Regions from separate parts of the Cyanobium sp. LEGE 06113 genome, predicted to be linked through region 2. Evidence: riboswitches for the same ligand, from Rfam matches in the RefSeq annotation. Region 2 holds a riboswitch; the other holds the start of a gene.
The links. A riboswitch is a leader RNA that binds a small molecule or an ion and turns the genes downstream of it on or off. The one in region 2 is predicted to bind thiamine pyrophosphate.
Positions count from the first base shown of each region.

Region 1: it holds a riboswitch for thiamine pyrophosphate, as region 2 does, so the genes downstream of both, thiC (phosphomethylpyrimidine synthase ThiC) here and thiC (phosphomethylpyrimidine synthase ThiC) in region 2, are expected to answer to the same signal.

Region 1 covers NZ_JADEWM010000001.1:492,370-499,438, reverse strand. Annotated here, with positions in the region: gene ruvB (Holliday junction branch migration DNA helicase RuvB) at 1-589, shown strand, start outside; gene IQ220_RS02535 (tetratricopeptide repeat protein) at 586-1,398, shown strand; gene IQ220_RS02530 (amidohydrolase) at 1,426-2,709, shown strand; gene IQ220_RS02525 (DUF3188 domain-containing protein) at 2,706-2,957, shown strand; gene IQ220_RS02520 (HEAT repeat domain-containing protein) at 3,046-3,603, shown strand; TPP riboswitch at 3,646-3,763, shown strand; gene thiC (phosphomethylpyrimidine synthase ThiC) at 3,859-5,247, shown strand; gene IQ220_RS02510 (sodium:proton antiporter) at 5,289-6,500, shown strand; partial or broken gene argS (arginine--tRNA ligase) at 6,537-7,069, opposite strand, start outside.
Region 2 covers NZ_JADEWM010000001.1:268,484-275,552, forward strand. Annotated here, with positions in the region: gene IQ220_RS01475 (amidohydrolase) at 1-755, shown strand, start outside; gene IQ220_RS01480 (DUF3188 domain-containing protein) at 752-1,003, shown strand; gene IQ220_RS01485 (HEAT repeat domain-containing protein) at 1,092-1,649, shown strand; TPP riboswitch at 1,692-1,809, shown strand; gene thiC (phosphomethylpyrimidine synthase ThiC) at 1,905-3,293, shown strand; gene IQ220_RS01495 (sodium:proton antiporter) at 3,335-4,546, shown strand; partial or broken gene argS (arginine--tRNA ligase) at 4,583-6,416, opposite strand; gene IQ220_RS01505 (iron uptake porin) at 6,934-7,069, opposite strand, start outside.

The DNA of each region.
Region 1 (7,069 bases), 220 kb from region 2:
CAAGGGCACCACCGCCCGCACCCGCAGCCTGCCGCTGCCGCCCTTCACCCTGGTGGGGGCCACCACCAGGGCGGGCTCGCTGAGTTCGCCGCTGCGGGATCGCTTTGGCCTGATCCAGCGGCTGGAGTTCTACGGCCTGCAGGACCTGCAGGCGATCGTGCAGCGGGCGGCCGGGCTGCTGCGCCTGCAGCTCGAGTCCGAGGCGGCCCTGGAGGTGGCCCGCCGCTGCCGGGGCACGCCGCGGATCGCCAACCGGCTGCTGCGCCGGGTGCGGGATGTGGCGGCCGTCAACGGTGAGCCCTTGATCACGGCGGCCCTGGTGGACCAGGCCCTCAGCCTGCACCGCGTCGACGGCCGCGGCCTCGATGCCCACGACCGTCGCCTGCTGCGGCTGATGCTGGAGGCCTACGGGGGCGGCCCGGTGGGGCTCGACACCCTGGCCGCCGGCCTCGGCGAGGACCCCGCCACCCTCGAGGCGGTGGTGGAGCCCTACCTGCTGCAGCAGGGCCTGCTGCAACGCACCCCCCGGGGGCGCTTGCTCACACCGGCCGGCCGCGCCCATCTCGACGCCCAGGGCGCCATCGCATGAGCTGGCGAGCCCTCGCTACCCGCCTGTCGAGGCTTCTGCTGGCCACCGGGTTGGTGCTGCTGGTCTGGCTGGGGAGTGCAGGGGCCGCAGGTGCCGAGCCGGATCCCGCCGCCCACGAGCGGCTGTTCGAGCAGGCCCTGCTGGCCAGCCGCCAGGGGCGCTTCGGCGAGGCCCTGCCCCTCTGGGATGAGGTGCTGGAGCTGGCGCCCGGCGACGCCGCCGCCTGGAGCAACCGCGGCAATGTGCGCCTGGCCCTGGGCGATGCCGAGGCGGCGATTGCCGACCAGAGCCGCGCCGCAGAGCTCGATCCGGCCAGCCCCGACCCCCACCTCAACCGCGGCACCGCTGAGGAGTCGCTGGGGCGCTGGCAGGCCGCCGCAGACGATTACCACTGGATCCTGGAGCGTGATCCAGCCGATGCCTCGGCCCTCTACAACCTCGGCAACGTGCTCGGCTCCCAGGGCGACTGGCCGGCGGCCCGGGCCAGCTTCGAGGCGGCGTCGCTGGCCCGGCCGGGCTTTGCGATGGCCCGCTCCAGTGCCGCCCTGGCCGCGTTCCAGCTGGGGGATCGCGCCGAGGCTGAACAGGCGCTGCGCGCGCTGATCCGCCGCTATCCCCTGTTCGCTGACGCCCGCGCCGGCCTCACGGCCCTGCTCTGGCAACAGGGCCACCGCGGCGAGGCCGAGAGCAACTGGGCGGCCGCTTCCGGCCTCGATCCCCGCTACCGCCAGGAAGAATGGTTACGGCAGACGCGGCGCTGGCCGCCCGCTCCGGTGGAGGCTCTCCAGCAGTTCCTGGCCCTCTCCTGAGCCGCACCCCCCTGAGCTGATCCCCTGATGCCCACCAGCCCCACTCCTCTTGCGGCGACCTCTGGCCAGGCCGGCGGCTCCGGTGCCGGCTTCAGCTGGCAGTGCCTGGGCCTGGAGGCGGAGCTGCAGGCCGTGCTGCCGGAGCTGATCCAGCTGCGCCGCCACCTGCATCGCCACCCCGAACTCAGTGGCCACGAGCAGCAGACGGCGGCTCTGGTGGCCGGGGAGCTGCGCCGCTGGGGCTGGCAGGTGCGCGAGGGGGTGGGCCGCACCGGCGTGCTGGCCGAGCTGGGGCCGGCTGGCTCCGGGCCGGGTGGCGATCCCGTCGAGCCCCTCGTGGTGGCCCTGCGGGTGGACATGGATGCCCTGCCGGTGGAGGAACGCACCGGGCTCGACTACGCCTCCACCACGCAGGGCCTGATGCACGCCTGCGCCCATGACCTCCATACCAGCGTGGGCCTGGGGGTGGCCCGCCTGCTCAGCGCAGTGGCCCAGCGGCAGCCCCAGCTGCTGCGCCACCGGGTGCGGCTGTTGTTCCAGCCCGCTGAGGAAACGGCCCAGGGGGCCGCCTGGATGAAGGCCGATGGGGCGATGGAGAACGTGGCGGCCCTGTTCGGTCTGCATGCTTTTCCGAGCATTCCGGTGGGCACGATCGGGGTGCGCAGCGGCAGCCTCACGGCGGCGGCGGGCGAACTGGAGGTGGAGGTGCTGGGGGAGGGTGGCCACGGCGCCCGGCCCCACCAGAGCACCGATGCCATCTGGATCGCGGCCAGGGTGGTGAGCGGGCTGCAGGAGGCGATCTCGCGGCGGCTCGATGCCCTGCATCCGGTTGTGGTGAGCTTTGGTCGGATCGAGGGGGGCAAGGCCTTCAACGTGATCGCCGACCACGTGCGCCTGCTCGGCACGGTGCGCTGCCTCGACAACGACGTGCACGCCCAGCTGCCTGCCTGGATCGAGGAGACGGTCCACGCCCTGTGCCGCGGCCATGGCGGCGAGGCCCGGGTGCGCTACCGCTGCATCTCGCCGCCCGTGCAGAACGATGCGGCCCTCACCCAGCTGGTGGCGGAGGCCGGCTGTGAGGTGCTGGGCAGCCAGCAGGTGCAGTGGCTGGATCAGCCTTCTCTGGGGGCGGAGGACTTCGCCGAGCTGCTCGACGGCATCCGCGGCACGATGTTCCGCCTCGGGGTGGCGGGACCCGACGGCTGCGCCCCCCTGCACAGCAACACCTTCGCCCCCGATGAGGGCGCTCTAGCGGTGGGCGTGCGGGTGCTCACCCTGAGCCTGCTGCGCTGGATGGAGCGGCCCCGATGAGTCCCCCCGCTGCCACGCGTCAGCGCCCGTTGCTCTACACCATGCTGGCCCTCTCCGCGCCGCTGCTGCTGGTGGTGGCCCTGGGAGTGCTGGCCCAGCGCCGCGGCCCCGACCGCTGGCAGGCGGTGCCGGCGCTGGTGATCGGCGCGGCCCTGCTCGGCACCAGCCTCCACAGCCGCCGCAGGCGGCGCCGCTCGTTGCTGGCGGCCCTGCGCCAGGGCCGGCCATCCGCCAGGCTGGAACCATGAGCGAAGCTCCGACCCCCGCCCCCAGAACCAGCCCGCCGACCTGCCGGCGCTCGAAGAGGCCATCCTCTCCGGTGATCCCTCCCGTTCCATGCCTGCCCTGGTGGGGCTGCGGGAGGTGCCGGATGAGCAGGCGGTGCCGCTGCTGCTGCGGGGGCTGGAGCAGTCGGCCTTCATCGTGCGCTCCCTGAGCTGCGCCGGCCTGGGCGTGAAGCAGACCGAGGCCGGCTGGGAGGCCCTGGTGCAGGCCGTGCACCACGACGAGGACGCCAACGTGCGCGCCGAGGCGGCCAATGCCCTGGTGAGCTACGGGCTGGAGCGGGCCTGGCCCGTGGTGCTCGAGGCCTTCCGGGCCGACACCCAGTGGCTGCTGCGCTGCAGCGTGCTCTCGGCCGTGGCGGAGCACCCCGAGGCGCGGGCGGCGGATCTGCTCGAACTGGCGGAACTGGCCCTGGCCGATGCCGACGACACCGTGCGGGTGGGGGGCACCGAGATCCTCGGCCGCCTGGTCCAGCAGCGCTCGGCCCCGGCTGATGCCGGCGTGGTCGAGCGGGCCAGAACCCTGCTCAGCGGCCTGCAGCAGGACGGCGACCACCGGGTGGTGGCGGCGGCGCTGAACGGACTGCAGGGCAAGGCAGCCGAGGGCTGACGGCCGCGGCAAGGCGCCCCAGGGACAACCTTGCTAGCTTTCTGATGTCACTAGGGGTGCCCCGCACACGCCACTTCCGGCGGGTGTTGCCAGGGCTGAGATCACACCCTCCGAACCTGATCCGGGTCATGCCGGCGCAGGGAAGTGTGCCGAATCCAACCGTGGTCCGCCTGGTCCCGGGAGTGTTCGGATCCGGAGTTGTGCCTTCCCATCCCCTGGCCGCCGGTCCGTTTGCACCCCCTTCCCGAGCCGATCATGCGCAGCGCCTGGATTGAGAAGCGTCGTGGCGACGCCAACGTGTCGCAGATGCACTACGCCCGCCAGGGCGTGGTGACCGAGGAGATGGCCTATGTGGCGCAGCGGGAGAACCTGCCCGCATCGCTGGTGATGGAGGAGGTGGCCCGGGGCCGCCTGATCATCCCCGCCAACATCAACCACCCCAACCTGGAGCCGATGGCGATCGGCATCGCCAGCCGCTGCAAGGTGAACGCCAACATCGGCGCCTCCCCCAACGCCTCCGACCTCAATGAAGAGGTGGCCAAGCTGCAGCTGGCCGTGAAGTACGGCGCCGACACGGTGATGGACCTCTCCACCGGCGGTGTCAACCTCGATGAAGTGCGCACGGCGATCATCAACGCCTCCACCGTGCCGATCGGCACCGTGCCTGTGTATCAGGCGCTGGAGAGTGTGCACGGCTCGATCGAGAAGCTCGATGCCGACGACTTCCTGCACATCATCGAGAAGCACTGCCAGCAGGGCGTTGATTACCAGACGATCCACGCCGGTCTGCTGATCGAGCACCTGCCCCTGGTGAAGGGTCGCCTCACCGGCATCGTGAGCCGCGGCGGCGGCATCCTGGCCCAGTGGATGCTCTATCACCACAAGCAGAACCCGCTATTCACCCGCTTCGATGACATCATCGAGATCTTCAAGCGCTACGACTGCAGCTTCTCGCTGGGTGATTCGCTGCGTCCCGGCTGTCAGCACGACGCCTCCGATGCCGCCCAGCTGGCTGAACTGAAGACGCTGGGTCAGCTCACCCGCCGCGCCTGGGAGCACGACATCCAGGTGATGGTGGAGGGTCCGGGCCATGTGCCGATGGACCAGATCGAGTTCAACGTCAAAAAGCAGATGGAGGAGTGCAGCGAGGCGCCCTTCTACGTGCTCGGCCCGCTCGTCACAGATATCGCCCCCGGCTACGACCACATCACCAGCGCCATCGGCGCCGCCCTGGCCGGCTGGCACGGCACGGCCATGCTCTGCTACGTGACCCCCAAGGAGCACCTCGGCCTGCCCAACGCCGAGGACGTGCGTGAGGGCCTGATCGCCTACAAGATCGCCGCCCACGCCGCCGACCTCGCCCGCCACCGCCCAGGAGCCCGCGATCGCGACGACGAACTCAGCCGCGCCCGCTATGCCTTCGACTGGAACAGACAGTTCGAGCTCAGCCTGGACCCGGAGCGGGCCAAGGAATACCACGACGAAACCCTGCCGGCTGACATCTACAAGCAGGCCGAGTTCTGCTCGATGTGCGGACCCAAGCACTGCCCGATGCAGACCAAGATCACCGATGAGGATCTGGCCGGCTTGGAGCAGGTGCTGAAGGCCCAGGAGGCCGCGGCAGGCCAGCCGGTGGGGGTCTGAGTGCGGCGGGGGCGGCCTCTGCAGCCCTTGTTACCTTCCCCATGCTCACAATCGAAACGGTTGAGCTTCTGCTGCTTGTGGCGACCGTGGTGGCCATGCTGGCCCGCCGCTGGCGCCTGCCCTACAGCGTGGGTCTGGTGCTGGGGGGCATCCTGCTGGCCTGGCTGCCCTTCGCTCCTGATATCGCCCTGACGCGGGAGCTGATCTTCAATGCCTTCCTGCCGCCCCTGATCTTCGAGGCGGCGATCTGCATCGCCTGGCCCGCCCTGCGCAAGGACCTGCCGGTGGTGCTCACCCTGGCCACCCTGGGGGTGGTGGTGTCCGCCGGCGTCACCACCCTGGGCATGCACTACCTGGCCCACTGGAGCTGGCAGGCGGCCCTGCTGTTCGGTGTGCTGATCTCGGCCACGGATCCGGTGTCGGTGATCGCCACCTTCAAGGAGGCCGGGGTGCATGGCCGCCTGCGGGAGCTGGTGGAGGCGGAGAGCCTGCTCAACGACAGCACCGCCGCTGTGGGTTTCGCCATTGCGATCGCCTTCGCCACCGGCGCCACGATCACGCCCCTGGGCACCGTCCAGTTTCTGGCACTCACGATCGTGGGTGGGGTGGCCTGTGGCGCCGCCGTGGCCGCGGCCCTGCTCGCCCTGGCCGGCCGCACCGAGGACCCCTTGGTGGAGATCACCTTCACCACGGTGGCGGCCTACGGCTCCTTTCTGCTGGCGGAGCAACTGGAGGTGTCGGGGGTGCTGGCCACCCTCACCGCCGGCATCATGCTGGGCAACCTCGGCCCCCTGGGCGCCATCTCCCCCAAAGGCCGCGAAGCGGTGGAATCCTTCTGGGAGTACGCCGCCTTCGTGGTGAATTCGCTGATCTTCCTGCTGATGGGAATGCTGGAGGCCCACCAGAATTTCTCCCGGGTGCTGCTGCCGATCGGCATCGCCATTGGCCTGGTGCTGGCCGGCCGGGCCCTCTCCACCTATGGCTGCTGCGTTCTGTTCGGTTCGTCGTCGCTGCGGGTGAAGGCCAACCACCAGCACGTGCTCTTCTGGGGCGGCCTGCGCGGTGCCCTCGCCCTGGCGCTCGCCCTGGGCTTGCCCACCAGCCTTCCCTACCGCGACGCCGTGGTGACAACGGCCTTTGCGGTTGTGGCCTTCTCGGTGATCGTGCAGGGTCTGTCGATCACGCCGCTGATGCGGGGGCTTGGGGAGATCGCGCCTGCACCGTCCGGCAGTCCTGTCGAGTCCTCGGGCTGAGCTGAGCGGTCCTGTGCGGCGCCGCCCCCCTTGCGCTCACATCCGCTCCAGGGTCGGAATGCCCAGCAGCCCCATGCCCAGCTTCAGGGTGGCGGCGGTGAGCTGGCAGAGGGCCAGGCGCGAGGCGCGGGCCGGCTCAGGTGCCTTGAGCACGGGCACCTGGTCGTAGAAGCGGTTGAACACCTGGCTGAGCTCGAACAGGTAACTGCACAGGCGGTTGGGCAGCAGCTCCTCCTCCACCTCCACGATCACGCCATCGAGCTTGAGCAGCTCCCGCACCAGGGCCCATTCCTGCGGTTCGCTGAAGCTCAGCGCGCTGGGTGCCTCCGGGGCTGGATCCCCGGAACCGGCCGCCGCCCCATCGCCCCCCTTGCGGGCGATGCCGGCGATGCGCACCACGGAATAGAGCAGGTAGGGGGCCGTGTTGCCCTGCAGCGCCAGCATGCGATCGAAGCTGAACTGATAGTTGGTGCTGCGGTTCTGGCTGAGATCGGCGTACTTCACCGCCGCCAGGCCCACGGTGGTGGCCACCTGCTCGATGAAGGCCTCGTCTTCGCTGCGCTCTTCTT
Region 2 (7,069 bases):
CCCAGGGGGCCGCCTGGATGAAGGCCGATGGGGCGATGGAGAACGTGGCGGCCCTGTTCGGTCTGCATGCTTTTCCGAGCATTCCGGTGGGCACGATCGGGGTGCGCAGCGGCAGCCTCACGGCGGCGGCGGGCGAACTGGAGGTGGAGGTGCTGGGGGAGGGTGGCCACGGCGCCCGGCCCCACCAGAGCACCGATGCCATCTGGATCGCGGCCAGGGTGGTGAGCGGGCTGCAGGAGGCGATCTCGCGGCGGCTCGATGCCCTGCATCCGGTTGTGGTGAGCTTTGGTCGGATCGAGGGGGGCAAGGCCTTCAACGTGATCGCCGACCACGTGCGCCTGCTCGGCACGGTGCGCTGCCTCGACAACGACGTGCACGCCCAGCTGCCTGCCTGGATCGAGGAGACGGTCCACGCCCTGTGCCGCGGCCATGGCGGCGAGGCCCGGGTGCGCTACCGCTGCATCTCGCCGCCCGTGCAGAACGATGCGGCCCTCACCCAGCTGGTGGCGGAGGCCGGCTGTGAGGTGCTGGGCAGCCAGCAGGTGCAGTGGCTGGATCAGCCTTCTCTGGGGGCGGAGGACTTCGCCGAGCTGCTCGACGGCATCCGCGGCACGATGTTCCGCCTCGGGGTGGCGGGACCCGACGGCTGCGCCCCCCTGCACAGCAACACCTTCGCCCCCGATGAGGGCGCTCTAGCGGTGGGCGTGCGGGTGCTCACCCTGAGCCTGCTGCGCTGGATGGAGCGGCCCCGATGAGTCCCCCCGCTGCCACGCGTCAGCGCCCGTTGCTCTACACCATGCTGGCCCTCTCCGCGCCGCTGCTGCTGGTGGTGGCCCTGGGAGTGCTGGCCCAGCGCCGCGGCCCCGACCGCTGGCAGGCGGTGCCGGCGCTGGTGATCGGCGCGGCCCTGCTCGGCACCAGCCTCCACAGCCGCCGCAGGCGGCGCCGCTCGTTGCTGGCGGCCCTGCGCCAGGGCCGGCCATCCGCCAGGCTGGAACCATGAGCGAAGCTCCGACCCCCGCCCCCAGAACCAGCCCGCCGACCTGCCGGCGCTCGAAGAGGCCATCCTCTCCGGTGATCCCTCCCGTTCCATGCCTGCCCTGGTGGGGCTGCGGGAGGTGCCGGATGAGCAGGCGGTGCCGCTGCTGCTGCGGGGGCTGGAGCAGTCGGCCTTCATCGTGCGCTCCCTGAGCTGCGCCGGCCTGGGCGTGAAGCAGACCGAGGCCGGCTGGGAGGCCCTGGTGCAGGCCGTGCACCACGACGAGGACGCCAACGTGCGCGCCGAGGCGGCCAATGCCCTGGTGAGCTACGGGCTGGAGCGGGCCTGGCCCGTGGTGCTCGAGGCCTTCCGGGCCGACACCCAGTGGCTGCTGCGCTGCAGCGTGCTCTCGGCCGTGGCGGAGCACCCCGAGGCGCGGGCGGCGGATCTGCTCGAACTGGCGGAACTGGCCCTGGCCGATGCCGACGACACCGTGCGGGTGGGGGGCACCGAGATCCTCGGCCGCCTGGTCCAGCAGCGCTCGGCCCCGGCTGATGCCGGCGTGGTCGAGCGGGCCAGAACCCTGCTCAGCGGCCTGCAGCAGGACGGCGACCACCGGGTGGTGGCGGCGGCGCTGAACGGACTGCAGGGCAAGGCAGCCGAGGGCTGACGGCCGCGGCAAGGCGCCCCAGGGACAACCTTGCTAGCTTTCTGATGTCACTAGGGGTGCCCCGCACACGCCACTTCCGGCGGGTGTTGCCAGGGCTGAGATCACACCCTCCGAACCTGATCCGGGTCATGCCGGCGCAGGGAAGTGTGCCGAATCCAACCGTGGTCCGCCTGGTCCCGGGAGTGTTCGGATCCGGAGTTGTGCCTTCCCATCCCCTGGCCGCCGGTCCGTTTGCACCCCCTTCCCGAGCCGATCATGCGCAGCGCCTGGATTGAGAAGCGTCGTGGCGACGCCAACGTGTCGCAGATGCACTACGCCCGCCAGGGCGTGGTGACCGAGGAGATGGCCTATGTGGCGCAGCGGGAGAACCTGCCCGCATCGCTGGTGATGGAGGAGGTGGCCCGGGGCCGCCTGATCATCCCCGCCAACATCAACCACCCCAACCTGGAGCCGATGGCGATCGGCATCGCCAGCCGCTGCAAGGTGAACGCCAACATCGGCGCCTCCCCCAACGCCTCCGACCTCAATGAAGAGGTGGCCAAGCTGCAGCTGGCCGTGAAGTACGGCGCCGACACGGTGATGGACCTCTCCACCGGCGGTGTCAACCTCGATGAAGTGCGCACGGCGATCATCAACGCCTCCACCGTGCCGATCGGCACCGTGCCTGTGTATCAGGCGCTGGAGAGTGTGCACGGCTCGATCGAGAAGCTCGATGCCGACGACTTCCTGCACATCATCGAGAAGCACTGCCAGCAGGGCGTTGATTACCAGACGATCCACGCCGGTCTGCTGATCGAGCACCTGCCCCTGGTGAAGGGTCGCCTCACCGGCATCGTGAGCCGCGGCGGCGGCATCCTGGCCCAGTGGATGCTCTATCACCACAAGCAGAACCCGCTATTCACCCGCTTCGATGACATCATCGAGATCTTCAAGCGCTACGACTGCAGCTTCTCGCTGGGTGATTCGCTGCGTCCCGGCTGTCAGCACGACGCCTCCGATGCCGCCCAGCTGGCTGAACTGAAGACGCTGGGTCAGCTCACCCGCCGCGCCTGGGAGCACGACATCCAGGTGATGGTGGAGGGTCCGGGCCATGTGCCGATGGACCAGATCGAGTTCAACGTCAAAAAGCAGATGGAGGAGTGCAGCGAGGCGCCCTTCTACGTGCTCGGCCCGCTCGTCACAGATATCGCCCCCGGCTACGACCACATCACCAGCGCCATCGGCGCCGCCCTGGCCGGCTGGCACGGCACGGCCATGCTCTGCTACGTGACCCCCAAGGAGCACCTCGGCCTGCCCAACGCCGAGGACGTGCGTGAGGGCCTGATCGCCTACAAGATCGCCGCCCACGCCGCCGACCTCGCCCGCCACCGCCCAGGAGCCCGCGATCGCGACGACGAACTCAGCCGCGCCCGCTATGCCTTCGACTGGAACAGACAGTTCGAGCTCAGCCTGGACCCGGAGCGGGCCAAGGAATACCACGACGAAACCCTGCCGGCTGACATCTACAAGCAGGCCGAGTTCTGCTCGATGTGCGGACCCAAGCACTGCCCGATGCAGACCAAGATCACCGATGAGGATCTGGCCGGCTTGGAGCAGGTGCTGAAGGCCCAGGAGGCCGCGGCAGGCCAGCCGGTGGGGGTCTGAGTGCGGCGGGGGCGGCCTCTGCAGCCCTTGTTACCTTCCCCATGCTCACAATCGAAACGGTTGAGCTTCTGCTGCTTGTGGCGACCGTGGTGGCCATGCTGGCCCGCCGCTGGCGCCTGCCCTACAGCGTGGGTCTGGTGCTGGGGGGCATCCTGCTGGCCTGGCTGCCCTTCGCTCCTGATATCGCCCTGACGCGGGAGCTGATCTTCAATGCCTTCCTGCCGCCCCTGATCTTCGAGGCGGCGATCTGCATCGCCTGGCCCGCCCTGCGCAAGGACCTGCCGGTGGTGCTCACCCTGGCCACCCTGGGGGTGGTGGTGTCCGCCGGCGTCACCACCCTGGGCATGCACTACCTGGCCCACTGGAGCTGGCAGGCGGCCCTGCTGTTCGGTGTGCTGATCTCGGCCACGGATCCGGTGTCGGTGATCGCCACCTTCAAGGAGGCCGGGGTGCATGGCCGCCTGCGGGAGCTGGTGGAGGCGGAGAGCCTGCTCAACGACAGCACCGCCGCTGTGGGTTTCGCCATTGCGATCGCCTTCGCCACCGGCGCCACGATCACGCCCCTGGGCACCGTCCAGTTTCTGGCACTCACGATCGTGGGTGGGGTGGCCTGTGGCGCCGCCGTGGCCGCGGCCCTGCTCGCCCTGGCCGGCCGCACCGAGGACCCCTTGGTGGAGATCACCTTCACCACGGTGGCGGCCTACGGCTCCTTTCTGCTGGCGGAGCAACTGGAGGTGTCGGGGGTGCTGGCCACCCTCACCGCCGGCATCATGCTGGGCAACCTCGGCCCCCTGGGCGCCATCTCCCCCAAAGGCCGCGAAGCGGTGGAATCCTTCTGGGAGTACGCCGCCTTCGTGGTGAATTCGCTGATCTTCCTGCTGATGGGAATGCTGGAGGCCCACCAGAATTTCTCCCGGGTGCTGCTGCCGATCGGCATCGCCATTGGCCTGGTGCTGGCCGGCCGGGCCCTCTCCACCTATGGCTGCTGCGTTCTGTTCGGTTCGTCGTCGCTGCGGGTGAAGGCCAACCACCAGCACGTGCTCTTCTGGGGCGGCCTGCGCGGTGCCCTCGCCCTGGCGCTCGCCCTGGGCTTGCCCACCAGCCTTCCCTACCGCGACGCCGTGGTGACAACGGCCTTTGCGGTTGTGGCCTTCTCGGTGATCGTGCAGGGTCTGTCGATCACGCCGCTGATGCGGGGGCTTGGGGAGATCGCGCCTGCACCGTCCGGCAGTCCTGTCGAGTCCTCGGGCTGAGCTGAGCGGTCCTGTGCGGCGCCGCCCCCCTTGCGCTCACATCCGCTCCAGGGTCGGAATGCCCAGCAGCCCCATGCCCAGCTTCAGGGTGGCGGCGGTGAGCTGGCAGAGGGCCAGGCGCGAGGCGCGGGCCGGCTCAGGTGCCTTGAGCACGGGCACCTGGTCGTAGAAGCGGTTGAACACCTGGCTGAGCTCGAACAGGTAACTGCACAGGCGGTTGGGCAGCAGCTCCTCCTCCACCTCCACGATCACGCCATCGAGCTTGAGCAGCTCCCGCACCAGGGCCCATTCCTGCGGTTCGCTGAAGCTCAGCGCGCTGGGTGCCTCCGGGGCTGGATCCCCGGAACCGGCCGCCGCCCCATCGCCCCCCTTGCGGGCGATGCCGGCGATGCGCACCACGGAATAGAGCAGGTAGGGGGCCGTGTTGCCCTGCAGCGCCAGCATGCGATCGAAGCTGAACTGATAGTTGGTGCTGCGGTTCTGGCTGAGATCGGCGTACTTCACCGCCGCCAGGCCCACGGTGGTGGCCACCTGCTCGATGAAGGCCTCGTCTTCGCTGCGCTCTTCTTCGCTTAGGCGGCGGCGCAGGTCAGCCTCGGCCCGCTCCACGGCCTCATCCAGCAGGTCGCGCAGGCGCACGGTGTCGCCGGCACGGGTCTTCAGCTTCTTGCCGTCGTCGCCCTGCACCAGCCCGAAGCACATGCTCCAGGCGTGCCCCGGCCGGGATCCAGCCGGCCCTCTCGGCCACCTGGAACACCCCCGCAAAGTGGGCCGCCTGGCCCGCATCGGTCACGTAGATCACCCGCCGGGCGCCATCCCCCTCCGGCGGCGCCGCGAAGCGGTAGCGGATCGCGGCCAGGTCGGTGGTGGCGTAGTTGAAGCCGCCGTCGCGCTTCTGCACGATCACCGGCAGGGGCTTGCCGTCTTTTCCACTCACGCCTTCGAGGAACACACAGCGGGCGCCGTCGTCGGTCACCAGCAGGCCACAGGCCTCCAGATCGGCCACCACCGCCCCCAGATAGCGGTTGTAGAACGACTCACCCCGCTCGCTCAGGTCGATGGCGAGGCGGTCGTAGAGCTTCTGAAACTCGCGGCGGCTCTGGTCGCACAGCAGCCCCCAGGCCTTCAGCGACACCGGATCGCCCCCCTGCAGCTTCACCACCTCCTCGCGGGAGCTGGCCTGGAAGGCGCCATCGGCATCGAAGCGGGCCTTGGCCTGGCGGTAGAAGGCCACCAGATCGCCCAGGTCCACCGCGTCGGCGGTGCTGAGGGCCTCCGGCGCCACCTGCTTGAGATGGGTGATCAGCATGCCGAACTGGGTGCCCCAGTCGCCCACGTGGTTGAGCCGCAGCACCGGATGGCCGCGAAACTCCAGCAGCCGGGCCAGGGAGTCGCCGATGATCGTGGAGCGCAGGTGCCCCACGTGCATCTCCTTGGCGATGTTGGGGCTGGAGAAGTCCACGATCACCGGCGCCGGCGCTATAGAGCCGGGCTCCCGCACGCTCGGCACCCCCAGGCGCGGATCGTCGAGGCGGTGCGCCAGCTCGGCCGCCAGCCGCTCCGGCCGCAGGGTGAGGTTGATGAAGCCTGGGCCGGCAATCTGGGGCTCCAGGCAGAGCTCCGTGAAGCTGGGGTCGGTGCCGAGCTCAGCCACAAGTGCGCTGGCGATGGCGCGGGGCGCCTGGCCCAGCGGCTTGGCCAGGGCCAGGGCGCCATTGGCCTGGAAATCGCCGAATTCAGGCTTGCTGGCCGCCCCCAGCTGGGGATCCAGGCGGCCTCCGCCCTGCCGCGCCACCGCCGCCTGATCGGGAAACGCCCGCTCCAGGGCCGCCGTGAGCTGGGCTTCAAGGGCGTGGGCGATGCGCAGCATGGGTGGCAGGGGCGGCCGGTGTGCCGGGGTGGAACAACAATCCGGCTCCGATCATCCCCCTCCGCCTTCCGTCGCTGGCCCCCCTGCCCCCGGGCTGCAGGGCCATGTCACATCGGGCACGCCGTCGGCTGCCCTGGGTCACCTCTGATTCACGCTTTCTTCCTGGGTCGCAGCGGTCGATGGCGCTAGGGGTGGGGAGCAGCACTCACTTCCACTGGTGTGCCTGCGCTTCGGCCTGATTGGAGAGTGATCTGTTGCCCGATCCCCATCGTTTCACTGGCCACGCTGCCCCAGGTGGTTGGCGTCGGGGTCAGCGCTGGTTCCTGCTCTGGAACGGTGACGCCGGGGCAGATCCCGCTGGGGCGCAGGCCAGGCCCCAGGCCTCGGGCGAAGCCGCAGGTTGCAGACCGGCGTGGCGGCCAGGCCTGAGCTTCAGCGTTGCCTCCTTGCTGAAAAAGCGCCGAAACTCCAGAGAGTCTCAGCGCCAGAGATCGTTATCAAACGGGCTGAATCAGCCTTAGAAGGAGAACGTGGTTTTCAACATGCCACCAAAGGTGTCATCCGTGCCGGTGTTCTCGATGTAGAAAAAGGCGGGAGTCACCGCGATGTTGTCCGTGACCTGCCAGTTGTACCAGAGCTCGTAGGCCAGGTTG